Regions from separate parts of the Microbacterium foliorum genome, predicted to be linked through region 1. Evidence: predicted binding sites of a transcription regulator. Region 1 holds the regulator's gene; each other region holds the start of a gene.
The links. The regulator LexA, encoded in region 1, represses DNA repair genes until DNA is damaged. The targets are predictions, from matches to a motif close to TCGAACANNTGTTCGA.

Region 1 (5,074 bases):
GTCGAAGAACGGCACCGACGTGTCGATGCGGCTCGATCCGGTTCCGTCGAGGTTCAGCTCGAGTTCGACGGTGGACTCCGACGTGCTGCGCACGCGCGTGGCGGTGCGGTGTGTCGGGGCGGGGATGCTCATGAATCCGATCCTATCGAGGCGAGGGCGTCGAGGAATGCCGTGGTCTCGGCCTCCGTTCCGGCGGTGACGCGCAGGTGTCCGGGGATCCCGACGTCACGCACGAGAACACCGCGGTCGTACAGCTGCTGCCACACCTTTCGAGGCTCAGAGACACCCCCGAAGAGGACGAAGTTCGACCAGGAATCATGGGGGGTGTAGCCGAGTGCCTCCAGCGTCGCCGAGATGCGATCGCGCTGCTCGACGATCTCGGCGACCATACCGAGCATGACCTCGGAATTGCGGAGCGCCGCGACGGCGGCCGCCTGTGTGAGGGCGCTGAGGTGGTAGGGAAGGCGGACGAGCCGCAGCGCATCGATGAACGCGGGGTCCGCAGCCAGATATCCGACGCGGGCACCCGCGAACGCGAACGCCTTGCTCATGGTTCGCGAGACCGCCAGTCGCGGGCGCCCCTCGAGCAGGGTCAGCGCGGAGGGCGCCTCCCGCGGAGCGAACTCCTGGTAGGCCTCATCGACCACGACGATGCCACGTGCTACCTCGTACACGGCCTCGATCACGTTGAGTCCGAGGGGGGTACCCGTCGGGTTGTTCGGTGAGCAGAGCAGGATCACGTCCGGATCGGTGTCGACCACCTGGGCTGCCGCTTCTTCGGGGGTGATCGTGTAGTCGGGCTGACGGGTGCCTGCGACCCAGCGTGCACCGGTCCCCTGCGCGATCAGCGGGTACATCGAGTAGGTCGGCGCGAAGCTGAATGCGGTGCGACCGGGACCGCCGAAAGCCTGCAGGATGTGCTGCAGCACTTCGTTCGATCCGTTCCCCGCCCAGATCTGCTCAGCCTGCAGGCCGTGGCCGAGGTAGTCCGCGAAGCCATCGCGAAGCGTCGTGAACTCACGATCCGGGTAGCGATTGACGTCGCGGAGCGCCACGGCGATGTCGTCGAGGATGTCGCTCGCCACCGCATCGGGCACCGGATGCGTGTTCTCGTTCACGTTCAGCGCCACCGGCAGCGGAGCCTGCGGGGCACCATAGGGCGTGAGCCCTCGGAGGTCGTCACGGAGCGGGAGGTCGTCGAGTGATGCAGTCACCCTTCCCATGGTAGGCCGCGCGCGACCGCCTCACTCCGAGGTGACGGTGAATGAGCGGTCGACTGTGCGGCCGCGATTCACTCCGAGTACTGTGCGGGGATCGCCAGCTCCTGGCCGATCTGCAGCGCGCCGCTGCGGAGGGCGTTCAGGCGGGTGATGTCTCCGATGACCTCGCGCGGGTCTGCCCCGGGCGCCACCGACTCGGCGATCGACCAGAGGGTGTCGCCCGGCATCACCGTGACCGAGGCGAAAGATGCGGTCGCGACCTGCTCGCCCGAGGCCATGGCGCTGCCGCCGCTCAGCGCGGCGAACCCGATGCCCGCCGCGAGGGGCACTGCGGCCAGAGCGAGCACGACGCGGCGGCCACGTGCCGTCAGCCGGAGCTTCGTCGCCGCACGGGGCGAGACGATGGCTGCGTTGCTGAAGGTGATGGTGCTCATGTCGTACTCCTCTGCATCTACCGCGTGAGCGGTGAAGGTGGCGTAGCGTTCGCATTCGCGACTCGGCCGGGAGCCGTGAATGCGAAGCTACGTTCCGAAGTTATCTTCGAATTCGAACATCTGTCAAGCGTTCTTCGAAAAACCGGGCCACGAATCCCTCGACACGCTCGAACAGATCTTCCAGATCGAGGTGATTCTCGGATACGGTTTCGATAACAACACCCCACCACGGGCCTCCGACATTCGAACTGAGACGCCGGATCGCACACCTGAGGAGCACCATGAGCGACATCGCCGCCCCCGAGTCCGACGCCCCCCGCACGCGTCGCCGGAAGAGCCTGAGCCCGAAGCAGATGGCGATCCTCGAGGTCATCCAGACATCGATCAGCCGCTACGGCTACCCGCCGAGCATGCGCGAGATCGGAGACGCGGTGGGGCTGAAGTCGCTCTCGAGCGTCACGCATCAGCTCGGCCAGCTCGAACTCAGCGGCTACCTCCGCCGCGATCCCGGCAAGACGCGCGCCATGGAGGTCCTCATCGACCTCCCCGGTTCGGGCACCGAGAATCCGGACGACGTCGCGACCCCCGTCGGCGACGCCGCACTGGTGCCGCTCGTCGGCCGCATCGCCGCGGGAGTCCCGATCACCGCAGACCAGCAGGTCGAGGAGATCTTCCCCCTCCCCCGTCAGCTCGTGGGCAAGGGCGACCTGTTCATGCTCAAGGTCTCGGGCGAATCGATGATCGACGCCGCGATCTGCGACGGGGACTGGGTGGTCATCCGCTCGCAGAACAGCGCGGAGAACGGCGAGATCGTCGCCGCCATGCTCGACGGCGAGGCCACCGTCAAGGTCCTGCGCCGCCGCGACGGCCACACGTGGCTGCTGCCCCGCAACTCCGCCTTCGAGCCGATCCTCGGCGACGAGTCGGTCGTGCTCGGTAAGGTCGTCGCCGTGCTCCGCGCCGTGTGACGGCGGTCTTCTCCGACGCGCCGTAGGCTCGTTCCATGTCGTCGCCGTTCGGTACCTGGCCATCGCCCTTCTCCCCGTCATCCGTAGCCGCATCCTCACCGCGTTTCGACGGCGCCGTGTTCGTGGGAGACGAGATCTGGTGGGGCGAGAGCGTCCCGGCCGAGAGTGGTCGGCGCACCGTGCGCAGCACCTCGGGCGCAGAGATCCTGCCGGCGCCGTGGAGCACCCGATCCCGCGTTCATGAGTACGGCGGCGGTGCGTGGACGGCCGACGCCGCGGGGACCCTGTACTTCGTCGACGCGGACACGCAGCGTGTGCACCGGATGAGTCCGGGCGACGCCCCGACACCGCTCACGTCGCCTGGCCCCGCCCACGGCGGCCTTCGCGTGCAGCAGGGGCGGCTGTTCGCCGTGCGCGAGGACCTGACGTCAGAACCCCATCGGCGCGCGATCATCGAGATCCCGGTGGACGGCTCGGCCGCGGAGGACTCCGCGAGACTCTCGATCGTCGCGGAGGGCCCGTCTTTCTATGCGCATCCCGCTCTCTCCCCCGACGGCACGCGCATCGCCTGGGTCGAATGGTCCGCTCAGCGCATGCCCTGGCAGCAGGCGTCTCTCATCGTGTCCGACGGCACCCGACGCGTCGTTCTCCCGACCCTGGCCGCACTGCAGCCGGAGTGGGACGGCGACGACGCTCTCCTGTTCTCCGACGACCCCAGCGGCCGCTGGGCCCTGTACCGTCAGCGCCTCGACCACCTCGACCCCGAGGGCGAGCCCGTCGGCGTCGGCGAGGCGACGGACGACGCCGACACCGGCTATGGGCTCTGGGTGTTGGGCAACCGCTGGTATCGGCCGCTGGAGGACGGCCGCATCGTCCTCGTACGCACACAGGGCCGCGACGAGGTCGCCGCCCTTGACCACGATGGACGGATGCGCCGGCTGGACGTCCCCGCCGACGGCCACGTCAGCGTCGATGACGTCTCCGGCTCGCGTGTGCTGCTCTCCGGCGACAGCTCCCGTGCCGCATCCGGTGTCTGGTGCGTCGATGTGGACAGCGGTGTCGTGACGACGGTCGCGGGTGGCCGACCGGTCGATCGCGACTGGATGCCGCCCGCATCTCAGATCGTGGTCGACGGCGCTCACGGCACCGTGCACGCCTTCGCCTACCCGCCCGCTCACCCCGAGGCCACGGCTCCCGAGGGCGAGCTGCCTCCGTATCTCGTGCTCGTGCACGGCGGACCGACCGCGCATGTGACGGGGGCCGCATCCTCTGCGATCGCGTTCTACACGAGCCGCGGCATCGGCGTGCTCGACGTGAACTACGGCGGGTCGAGCGGCTACGGGCGCGCCTACCGTGAGCGTCTCGACGGCGGATGGGGCATCGTCGACGTCGACGATGTCATCGCCGCGGCGCGCGGGCTGGCCGATGCGGGTCTCGCGGATCCCGCGTGCATCGCGATCCGCGGGAGCTCCGCCGGGGGCTGGACGGTGCTCTCGGCGCTCGTGCGCGGGGGAACCTTCGCCGCAGGCATCAGCCGCTACGGCGTCACCGATCTGCGGATGCTGAGCGCGCACTCGCACGACTTCGAGGCCCCGTACATCGAGGGACTCGTCGGACCGCTGCCTGAAGCGGAGGACCTCTACATCGAGAGGTCTCCCCTGACCCACGCCGACCGCATCGACGTGCCGGTGCTCCTCATGCAGGGGGCGGAGGATCGCGTCGTCCCGCCCGCCCAGTCCGAGGCCATCCGTGATGCGCTGGCAGAACGCGGCGTCGACCACGAGTACGTGCTGTACCCGGGCGAGGGCCACGGATTCCGCTCGTCCGAGACCATCGTCGATGCGCTCGAGCGTGAACTGCGCTTCCTCGGGCGCGTGTTCGGGTTCAGTCCCGCGGACTGATCACTCGCCGACGCGGTTGCGCAGCCGCATGGCCCGGTCGGCCTCACGGGTGTCCTGCCGCTCACGCAGGGTCTGACGCTTGTCGTACTCGCGCTTTCCCTTCGCCAGAGCGATCTCGACCTTCGCCCGTCCGTCCGAGAAGTAGAGCTTGAGCGGGATCAGCGTGTACCCGCCGGCCGAGACGGCATGGGAGAGCTTCGCGATCTCCTCGCGGTGCAGCAGCAGCTTGCGCACGCGCTTCGACGCGTGGTTGGTCCAGTGACCCTGCGAGTACTCCGGGATGTGCACGGAGTCGAGGAAGACCTCGTTGCCTTTCACGAAGGCGTAGCCGTCGCTCAGGTTCGCGCGCCCCTGGCGCAGCGACTTCACTTCGGTGCCGGTGAGCACCATCCCCGCCTCGTACGACTTCTCGATCGTGTAGTCGTGACGTGCGCGACGATTGGTCGCGATGACCTTCTCCCCGCGTTCCCTGGGCATGCTTCTCTCCTGATCCGCGTCGTGCAGTGGTTCTCGAGCCCCGTCCGGGGCACACGACAGCCTGTCAGTCTATA
Region 2 (5,074 bases), 880 kb from region 1:
CTCGACGTGCTGCGCGAGGTGCGTGACACCGTCCACATCCCGGTGTGGGCGTATCAGGTGTCCGGCGAGTACGCGATGATCGAGGCGGCTTCCGCGAACGGCTGGATCAACCGCCGTGCGTCGATCCTCGAATCGCTGCTCTCGATCCGCCGCGCAGGCGCCGATGTCGTGCTGACCTACTGGGCCACCGAGGCCGCTCGCTGGCTGCGCGGTTGACCTGAGCCGGCCCGGTCCGGACACCCAGCCCAGGTCTGCCCCGCCCAGCCCAGCCCAGGTCTGCGGGTCTGAGTCCTGTCTCTGGTCTGAGTCCTGAGTCCTGTCTTGGGTCTGCGCTCTGTCTCGGGTCTGAGTCTTGTCTCGGTTCTGAGTCCTGAGTCCTGTCTCTGGTCTGAGTCCGGTGCCCAGCTCTTCGGGCTAGCCTTGAGGGGGCGCCGGGAGACCTCCGCGCGCCGCTGAGGAGTGTGCTGTGACCGACCGCATGACCGACCGCAATGACGACCTGTTCTCCGCTGCCCGTGCGGTGATCCCCGGTGGCGTGAACTCGCCGGTGCGCGCGTACGGTTCGGTCGGTGGAACGCCGCGCTTCCTCGCGTCGGCGTCGGGTGCGACGGTCACCGATGCCGCGGGCAACGACTACGTCGACCTGGTCGCGTCGTGGGGTCCTGCGCTGCTCGGCCACACGCAGCCCGAGGTCGTCGCTGCGGTGCAGGAGGCAGCGACCCGCGGTCTGTCCTTCGGTGCTCCGACCGAGGGCGAGGTCGAACTCGCGTCCGTGATCGCCGACCGCGTGCGTGTGGGGGAGGCCCGGCCCGTCGAGCGCGTGCGTCTGGTCTCGACCGGCACGGAGGCCACGATGACGGCGATCCGTCTCGCCCGCGGTGCGACGGGACGCGACCTGCTGGTGAAGTTCGCCGGCCACTACCACGGGCACTCCGACGGGCTGCTCGCCGCGGCGGGTTCGGGTGTCGCCACGCTCGCCCTGCCCGGTTCGGCGGGTGTCCCCGCCCCGATCGCCGCGCAGACGCTCGTGATCGACTACAACGACCCCGGCGCGCTGGAGGCGGTGTTCGCCGAGCACGGCGATCGCATCGCCGCGGTGATCGTCGAGGCGGCTGCGGCCAACATGGGCGTCGTGCCGCCCGCGCCCGGCTTCAACCGGCTGCTGGCCGATACCGCGCACGCGCACGGCGCGCTGCTGATCCTCGACGAGGTGCTGACCGGCTTCCGCGTGCACCCGGCGGGATTCTGGGGTCTGCAGGCGGCAGCGGGGGAGCAGTACCTGCCCGACATCATCACCTTCGGCAAGGTCGTCGGCGGGGGGATGCCCCTGGCTGCTCTCGGCGGACGCGCGGACGTCATGGACATGCTGGCGCCCCTCGGCCCTGTGTATCAGGCGGGCACCCTCTCGGGTAACCCGCTCTCGGTCGCCGCGGGTCTCGCGACGCTGAGGCTCGCGACCCCCGAGGTCTACGCCACGGTCGATGCGGCGGCCGCCCGGGTCTCGGCGGCGCTCGATGCCGCGCTCACGGATGCCGGCGTGACCCACGCCGTCGCTCACGCCGGCAGCCTGTTCAGCGCGTCGTTCCGCGCGTCGGCGCCCCGCACGTACGTGGACGCACTGGCACAGGAGTCGTACCGCTACGCACCGTTCTTCCACGCGATGCGCGAGCAGGGCGTCGCCCTGCCGCCGAGTGTGTTCGAAGCATGGTTCCTCACCGCCGCACACCGCGAAGAGGAGCTGCAGAGGATCGAAGCGGCGCTGCCGATCGCCGCTCGCGCCGCTGCCGCCGTCGCTGCGCCCGCAGCGACGGCGTGAGCACGCGACCGTCTTCGCACTGACCAGCACGCGACCGTCTTCGCACTGACCGGCACGCGACCGTCTTCGCACTGACCGGCACGCGACCGTCTTCGCACTGACCGGCATGCGACCGTCTTCGCACTGACCGGCATGCGGCCGTCTCGGGTCGTCATACGAACATGACCCGGCGCGGCGGACTATCACGGTAGGTGCGTCCGAGTGGACTGCGCCAGTCGATGGTTCCGTCCGGGAGCTGGTGGGCGGTCCACCGATGGTCATCGCCGACGTCGGGATGCTTGAGTACGTGGTGGGTCGCGCAGAGATGACCCAGATTGTGGATCTCGGTCCTGCCGCCCTTCGCATGATCGAACGTGTGGTCGATCTGGCATCGGTGCACCGGCATTCTGCATCCGGGGAATCGGCAGTGCTGGTCTCTGGCTCGCAGGAATCGCCGCATCGACTCGGTCGGCGTATAGGCGTCCGTCTCCGCGACGAGTCCGGACGGATCGAGGAACAGACGCGACCACCCGCCGTTGCGTCCTGCGAGGTCGCGAGCCACGTCGGGGTGCAGCGGTCCGTGTCCGTCGAGGTGGGCAGGACGGTCATCGATCCCGGCGAGCGTCGTCGCCGCGACGGTCACCTGGATCCGAGCCTGGATGCTGTCGAGACCCGAGCCGTTCGCCGCGCTCGGGTCGGAGGCCAGAAGCAGGTCGATGAGGAGATCGGTGCGCACCTGGTCGATGGTGCGGGAGTCCGTCGTCTCGAAGCGCGGTTCCGCGCCGCTCCGCCCGGCGATCACCACTCGCGCCAACCGGGTGAGACGGTCGTGGATCGCTGTGGCGAGATACTCCGGAAGGACGACGGTCATCACAGAGAGGCCATCGTCAGCAGAACGCACGGTGACGGTCCTCTCGGATGCGGCTCGTTCATGACGTTCAACCGTCGTCGAGTCGGCGAGCGCAGCGGCGAGTTCACGCATCTGCGCGCGGGTGCGGGCCGGTGTCTCATGCTCTGCGACGATGACGGCCGCGCTGTCGTAGAAGGGCAGCACATCGGGGTCGGTCCGTCTGTTGTTCACTGCCTCTCGGACCACTCCGGCCGCCCGCACGATCTCGCGGACATGCGCGGCCGAGATCGCTCCGGCTCGGAACGCCTCCTGCACGCGCGGATGGTGGCCGTCGGCGAGGAACCCCGCGTCGGTGAGCGCATACTCGACGCTGCCCTGACTCATCCGCCCGGCGGCCGCGTACTCCGCGACCATCGATCGATGGATCGCGTCGCGGTGGTAGGGGTGCTCGTCGGACTCGGCCGTGCAGAGCCGCATCCGCTCGGCGAGGATGTCGGACGCCTCCGCCTCCAGTCGGGCGATCTGACGTCGCTTCTCGACCCAGGCATCGAGCAGTGCACGGCGCTGCTCGATGCTGAGGTCGGTGGTCGAGGTCATACTCCGATTCTAGTACATTTGTTCGAAGGTCGAGCGGAACATCGGAATGGGAGAAAGACGTGAACACGTGGGAACCGACAAGGGATCGTTGCCTTCCTGTGAGCAAGACACAGACATCTGGGCGGGTGCCGCTGGCAGACTGGACTCATGGTGACGTTGCTGCTTGATCAGACGCGACTCGAGGTCGTGCTCTCGCCGATCGAGCGGGCTGCGAGCTTTCACCGCGACAATCTCCGCATCGAGCGGGAGACCATCGCCAAGGTGCAGCTGATCGACGACGCGTGGACGTGGCTTCGGGGAGTGCCCAATCCCGGGACGCACATTCCCGGCATCCTCGCCGCCGGAACGTGGAAGGCCGCCGGCAGCACCGACTTCGTGCTGATCCGCAGACGCCGACCCAGCGTGGTCGTCGACCTCGTCGGCGATGAGCAGTATCGGCGGCTGATCCTCACGACGAGCCACGGCCTCGCACTGACTCAGGCACTCAGGCTCGACGTGACGGACGAGCCCGCAGATGTCGAGGAGATCGTCGCCACCTCACCGGTCCCCGTGTCGAAGGGCAGCCGACGTCCGGTGATCCGCCCGCGTCCGGCGTGAGGCCGGGGAGCGCCGAGACTCCCTCATGAACGAGGAACGCCCTCCATCGCCGTGCGGCGTGGAGGGCGTTCTCGTCAGGTCTCAGTAACGATGAGGCTCGGAGTCGTCCTGCTCCGAGTCGTCGCTCTGGTCCGCCTCGTTCTGGGCAGCATCGTTCTGGTCCGCCTCGTTCTGGGCAGCATCGTTCTGGTGCTCCGAGTGGTGGTCCTCGGCGTGCTCGTGGTCGTCGGCAGCACCCTCGTCGGCAGCACCCTCGGGCGCAGCACCCTCGGACGCAGTCTCGTCGATGCTCTCGACGACGCTGTCCTCACTCGATGCGTTCTCGAGCGGGTACTCCTTCGGCTCGTCCTCGTAATAGGCCCGAGCCGCCTGGGCGAGCATGGAGCTGACGGCTGCGGACCGCGGGTCGTCGTCCTCCGCCTCGTCGTCTGCAGTAGTCGCCGGCGTCGTGCCGAACAGGATCTCATCGAAAGACGGTGCGGTGGCGGACTCGGCAGGTGCCTCGGATCCGGTTGACGCCGCATCCTCGGCGGACTCGGCGGGTGCGTCCTCCTCCTCGGCTGACGACTCCTCGGCAGGCGCCTCGGGCTCGGCAGGCGCCGACTCCTCGGCGGACGCTGCGCCCGCGACGTCGGTCTCGTCGTCAGCCGTCTCGACCGCATCAGCCCCGACCGCATCAGCCTCGACCGCATCCGCCTCGACCGCATCCGTCTCGACAACAGGTGTCGCGACAGCCTCAGGCGCCTCGACGGCGGCAGGCGCCTCGATCGCCGCGGGCGCCGCGTCGGTGCGCGGGTCGAACCGGCCGCCGCGCACGAGATCGATGAAGACGTCTTCGAGGGTGGGTCCACGCTGCACGAGCGTGCTGAGCGCGATCCCGGCCGATGCCGCGATCGCACCGACGGTGCCGGCATCGCTTCCGCGCACCGTGAGCCCGGAGCGGAGCACCTCGACCTCGAGCCCGCCGGCCGAGAGCGCGGCGGTGAGCGCGGCGCGATCGGCGGCGTCGACGACCACGGATCCGGCCGACGGATCGGCGAGCGTCTCGATGCCGCTCGAGAGCATAAGCTGGCCCTTCGAGAGCACGAGCACGTTGTCGGCGACCTGTTCGACCTCGCTCAGGACGTGCGAGGAGACGAGCACCGTGCGACCTTCGTCGGCCAGCCGGCGCATCAGGAGGCGGATCCAGCGGATGCCTTCGGGGTCGAGGCCGTTCGCCGGCTCGTCGAAGACGA
Region 3 (5,074 bases), 1.0 Mb from region 1:
CCTCCTTCGGCATCCTCGGCATCGTGCTGGTGCTCATCGCGGGCTTCCTGCTGCTGCTGCCGGTCAGGGCGACACAGCAGGCCTGACCGGAGCGGGAGTAGCCTGACCGCGTGACGGTCATCATCGCCTTCTTCGCCAACATCCTCGTCGCGATCGCAAAGACGGTCGCCGCCGTACTCACATCGTCGGCATCGATGGTGGCCGAGGCCGCGCACTCGTGGGCGGATGCCGGCAACGAGGTCTTCCTGCTCATCGCCGACCGCCGCGGCGCGCGAGAGAAGGATGAGCGGCATCCGCTCGGCTATGGTCGCGCCGCGTTCGTCTGGTCGCTGATCGCCGCGTTCGGGATCTTCACGGCCGGGTCGATCGTCTCGATCATGCACGGTGTGCAGGAGCTGTCCGATACGGGACCCGTCGAGAGCCCCGTCGTCGCGTACACGGTGCTCGGCATCGCCTTCGTGCTCGAGGGGGCCTCGTTCACGCAGGCGATGGTGAAGTCGCGGCGTCTCGCTCAGGAGCGGGGGTCGTCGACCTGGGACTATGTGCTCGACACCAGCGACACGACGCTGCGTGCGGTGTTCTTCGAGGATGCGGCCGCGCTGATCGGTCTCGTGCTCGCCGCGGCGGCGATCGCGATGCATCAGATCACGGGAGCCGCCGCCTGGGATGCCGTGGGTTCGATCCTCGTCGGCGTCCTGCTGGGGATCGTGGCCGTGATCCTGATCGGGCGCAACATCTCGTTTCTCATCGGTTCGAACGCATCGCCCGCGCTGCGCAAGCGGGTCGGCCGGGCGCTGCTCGGGTCGCCGCAGATCCAGCGCCTCACCTACCTGCACATCGAGTACGTCGGACCGAATCGGCTGTTCATCGTCGCCGAGGTGGATCTCGCCGGCGACGCCCGCGAACACGACGTGGCCCGCCGCCTGCGCGAGATCGAACAGCAGATCGAGGCGCACCCGGTGGTCGAGACCGTGGTGCTCTCGCTCTCCGTGGACGACGAGGATTCGCTCGCCTTCGGCACCGACGCGGCCGGCACGGATGCAGTCGGCACCGACACAGCCGGCACGGATGCAGTCGGCACCGCCACAGTCGGCACGGATGCAGCCGGCGCAACGGACGCGACCTCGGGCACGCAGCCGTAGCCGTAGCCGTAGCCGTAGCCGTAGCCGTAGCCGTAGCCGTAGCCGCATCATCCGGCCCGCGCGAAGACCGGAGCCTTCTGCGCATCCCTCACCTTTCGTACCCGCTCTGCACTGCTGAGTCTCGGGGTTCGCCATCGTCGGTCGGGGTCCCACCACGCCGGCCCCCGCACCTGCGGGATGCCGTCGTTCATGCGGATCTCCCACCCGGACTTCCCCAGGGACCGGTGATGCCACCAGCACAACGGCACACCGTTATCCGTATGCGTCGGACCACCCTTCGCATGCTCGGTGACGTGATGGATCTCACACCATGACGCGGACACGTGACATCCCGGGATCAGACACTCCCTGTCACGGGCGATGATCGCCCGGCGTTGATGCACGGTGAAGACCCGATCGGTGGTCGTGATCGCGATGATCCGCCCCTCCTCGAACATCACCCGCTGGATCGTCCCCGCGCACCCGACATGGGCAGCGACGCTCACCGGCAACTGTCCCCAGGCGCCGCTGACGCTCGCACGCCCGGTGCCCTCGGCGAGGTCCTTCGCATCGACCGTCACGACCAGTACAGGGGCGGCACCACCGAGCGTGGGCATGTCCCGGTGGCGGGCAGCGATCGCCAATGCCGCGGCGAGCGCGTCATGTCGCTTCTGCGCAGCCGTGCGGTCGTCGATGACGCCGCGTGGATCGGAGTTGTAGGGGTCATCATCGACATCGCCGTCTGCAGCATCGCCGTCTGCAGCATCGCCGTCTGCAGCATCGCCGTCTGCAGCATCGCCGCCCGCAGAATCGCCGCCTTCGAGGTCGACGTCTGCAGCATCACCGTCGTCAGAATCGACAGTGAACACCACGCCCCGCGAGGGCGGGCCATCGCCCTTGGGGTTGTTCATCGCGTCGAGGATCAGCTCGAACTGCGCGGCGACGTCGGGCGTCAGATATCCCTTGATGGAACGCAGCCCGTCGCGCACCCGGCCGAGGGTGATGCCGCGTCGGCGCGCAGGCTCGTCGCCGGGTTCGTCTCCATCGGGGTCGAGCAGCACGGCCAGCGTCTCGGCGAGGAGCGTCAGCTCGTCGATCGTGGGCGCCGGGCCCTGGATCTCGTCGCCTGGACCGGCCTCGGGGTCGGGTCTGATGCCGCGCGCCGCACGCGCAAGGCAGATGTCGGCGTCGAGCCGATCATCGACGCCGATGCGGTGAGCGATCTTCTCGAGCGGCTCGGTCGCAGCGAGCATCCCCGCGACGCTGAGGGCTCCGTCGAGCATCGCCTCTCGCAGCGCCGGCCACCGCGCCGGCAGCCGATCGCCGGACACCAGGTTCACGTCCCGTCGCACCAGGTCGACGGCCGCCCCGACGCGCCTCGCGCCGCGCATGTCTGTCAGGAGGGTGCGCTGGAGCAGTTCGTTCTGCGTCCGGCACCCGGTGGAATGAGGGAAGTCGACAGCATCGCCACTGGCGATCGTCTCGACCACGACGGCCTCGACCCGCCGGAACGCTGCTCCTGCCGCCCGCAGCACCTCGACCCGTTCGGCGTCGGACAATCCCGCGAGCGCGTCATCGGACAGCACCCGATCGAGGTCGGCGACGACCTGATCGACAATGCTGCGAGTGCGGGATGGCATGTCCCCATACAACCCGGGGCCACCGACATTCGAACGGCCGATCGAGCACTTTTCATCCAGATCAGAAGCATATTCCGGAACACCGCAGGAGCGTTCCGGAATGCCGATCTCGAACGCCGCACGTCACCCTCGACACAGGTCGTCACCGAGACGCGATCGCCCCCGACTCCGATCGCCCCGAACCCCGATCGAGCGCTCAGCTCTCCCAGTTGTCGGCAAGCTTGTTCAGCAGCGCCGCGAGCTGCTCCCGCTCGTCCGCGGTGAATGCGGCGAGCGCCTTGCTGAGAGCCTCGCGTCGCTCCCCTCTCATTCCACGGGCGGCCGAGCGGCCCTCGTCCGTGAGCGCGATACGGGTGCGCCGCGCGTCGTCCGGATCCGCCTCGCGCCGCACGAACCCGTGCGCGACCCCCTGCTGCACGAGCCGCGATGCGCGCGGCTGATCGACACCGATCGCCGCACCGAGGTCGCTCACACTCAGGGGGGCGGATGCCGCCGCGAGCGCCTCGAGCATCCGCATCCGAGCCGGCCCCCCGAAGCGCCCCGACGGATCGTTCATCCACGGCGGCATGCCGGGACGCCCCGAGTGCCCGTGCCCGTGCCCGTGGTCGTCGTCGTGCACGCCATGCTCGAAGTGGTCGGAATGCGGGCCACCGTGCCACCCGCGCGTCGCGCCCATCCCGCGGGGGCCTCGACCGCGTTCGCCCGGACGACGTCCGCGCAGGCGGGACAGGGCGCGGGCGATGGCCTCGGCGGGGTCGTTCTCTTCGGCGCTCACCCGTCGATTTTACATGCGACTTGACATGCATCTGAACTGCATGTCACACTACATATACATGCATCGTGACAAGCACATGCTCCATGACATACAAGGACTCACCTCATGAACACCTCTGACACTCAGAACACAGACAGCACCTCCCGCCCATTCGGCTTCTGGATCACGGCGGTCGACCGCCTGATGGCCGCCGAGTTCGCCTCGGCCTTCGAGAGCGAGCAGGCGAGCCGCCGCGACTGGCGGATCCTCAACGTGATCGACGGCACGGCGCCTGCGCGCCGCCCGCTGAACGCCCACAAGCTGCACGGTCTCGTGGAGCGCGGATGGGTCGTCGCCGACGGCGACGGCTGGACGCTCACCGCCGACGGTCGCGCAGCCAAGGAACGCCTCCAGGGCATCGTCGACGGCATCCGCGCCAAGGTCACCGACGCCGTCTCGCCCGACGACCTCGACACCACCCTCGCCACACTCGAGCAGATCGCTCGCGCGTTCGGCTGGGACGAGGAGACGCCGCTCCCCCGAGGACGCGGCCGTCGCCACGGCTTCGGACCCCGCCGCTTCGGACGCGGGCACGGCTTCGGCCCTGGACACGGTTTCGGCCCTGGACACGGCTTCGGGCGCGGTGGCCACGAGCACGGCGACCACCGCGGCCACGGCTTCGGTCCTGGCCATGGCCACGACCGAAGTGACCACCGCACCGCGCGCGCGGCGCAGCACGCCTACGAGCGCGGCTTCGACGCCGGGTTCTCCCGCGGTCGCGACGCCTGACCGCATCCGATCACCGGAACGCGCCGTCTGACCCCGGTCAGGCGGGGCTTTTCCGCGTGTGCGCGGGGCAACGGCGCAGTCTCAGACGAGACCCGGTCGCGACCCCGTTCCCTCACTGACCGCGGACATCCTCCGGCCGGAGCAGGCCTGACGCGCCGAGGATCTCGACCCCGAGCAGATGACCGTCGCGATCGAAGTCGAGGAGGAGTTCGCCGGAGATACCCTCGGGCAATGCCACAGACACCTGCCTCGCCGCCTCGCCGGGCCGGATCGGGCGCCCGATCGTGGCGTAGGCCGCGTCGACCTCGGGGTCGTAGGTGAGGTCGCCCACGTCACCCGAGCCAGGGCGCGGCGGCAGACGGGGCGGTCACGACACCGGCCGACATTCCGAGCGTCGTCGTGCCGAGGTAGATCGCGCCGACGATCGCCGCGACCAGGATGACGATCAGGAAGGCGAAGATCACGAAGGTCAGCGCGCGGTATCCGCCGGACGTGGGAACTTCCGGCGCCACCGACGGCTGCGCCCAGTCGTCCGCGACCGGAGCCGGCTGCTCGCCGGTGAGGATCGCCGGCTTCGGCCGTGACCTGCGGGTCGCCGGAAGCATCGCCTCCGGAGGGGGCGGTGGGATCACGACATCCGGGACGGACGACTCCGGAGGGGGCGGCGGGATCACGGCGTTCGGAACCGCACCCTCCGCGGGCGGCGGCGGGATCTCCGCATCCGGAACCGCACCTTCCGCGGGCGGCGGCGGGACGACGACGTCCCGCGG

Region 2: the regulator LexA is predicted to act here: its motif matches at 3,253-3,268, upstream of DXT68_RS15235 (HNH endonuclease signature motif containing protein).
Region 3: the regulator LexA is predicted to act here: its motif matches at 2,791-2,806, upstream of DXT68_RS15775 (HNH endonuclease signature motif containing protein).

The regions. Positions count from the first base shown of each region.
Region 1 is NZ_CP031425.1:2,357,017-2,362,090, forward strand. Features, by position in the region: gene hisB (imidazoleglycerol-phosphate dehydratase HisB) at 1-132, opposite strand, end outside; gene DXT68_RS11115 (histidinol-phosphate transaminase) at 129-1,223, opposite strand; gene DXT68_RS11120 (LysM peptidoglycan-binding domain-containing protein) at 1,292-1,654, opposite strand; gene lexA (transcriptional repressor LexA) at 1,936-2,622, shown strand; gene DXT68_RS11130 (S9 family peptidase) at 2,658-4,523, shown strand; gene smpB (SsrA-binding protein SmpB) at 4,524-5,000, opposite strand.
Region 2 is NZ_CP031425.1:3,233,473-3,238,546, reverse strand. Features, by position in the region: gene hemB (porphobilinogen synthase) at 1-216, shown strand, start outside; gene DXT68_RS15240 (glutamate-1-semialdehyde 2,1-aminomutase) at 479-1,816, shown strand; gene DXT68_RS15235 (HNH endonuclease signature motif containing protein) at 1,968-3,242, opposite strand; gene DXT68_RS15230 (hypothetical protein) at 3,390-3,839, shown strand; gene DXT68_RS15225 (ATP-binding cassette domain-containing protein) at 3,921-5,074, opposite strand, start outside.
Region 3 is NZ_CP031425.1:3,358,480-3,363,553, forward strand. Features, by position in the region: gene DXT68_RS15765 (MFS transporter) at 1-86, shown strand, start outside; gene DXT68_RS15770 (cation diffusion facilitator family transporter) at 111-1,142, shown strand; gene DXT68_RS15775 (HNH endonuclease signature motif containing protein) at 1,190-2,761, opposite strand; gene DXT68_RS17295 (MarR family winged helix-turn-helix transcriptional regulator) at 2,958-3,536, opposite strand; gene DXT68_RS15785 (winged helix DNA-binding protein) at 3,642-4,304, shown strand; gene DXT68_RS15790 (DUF2283 domain-containing protein) at 4,417-4,635, opposite strand; gene DXT68_RS15795 (hypothetical protein) at 4,637-5,074, opposite strand, start outside.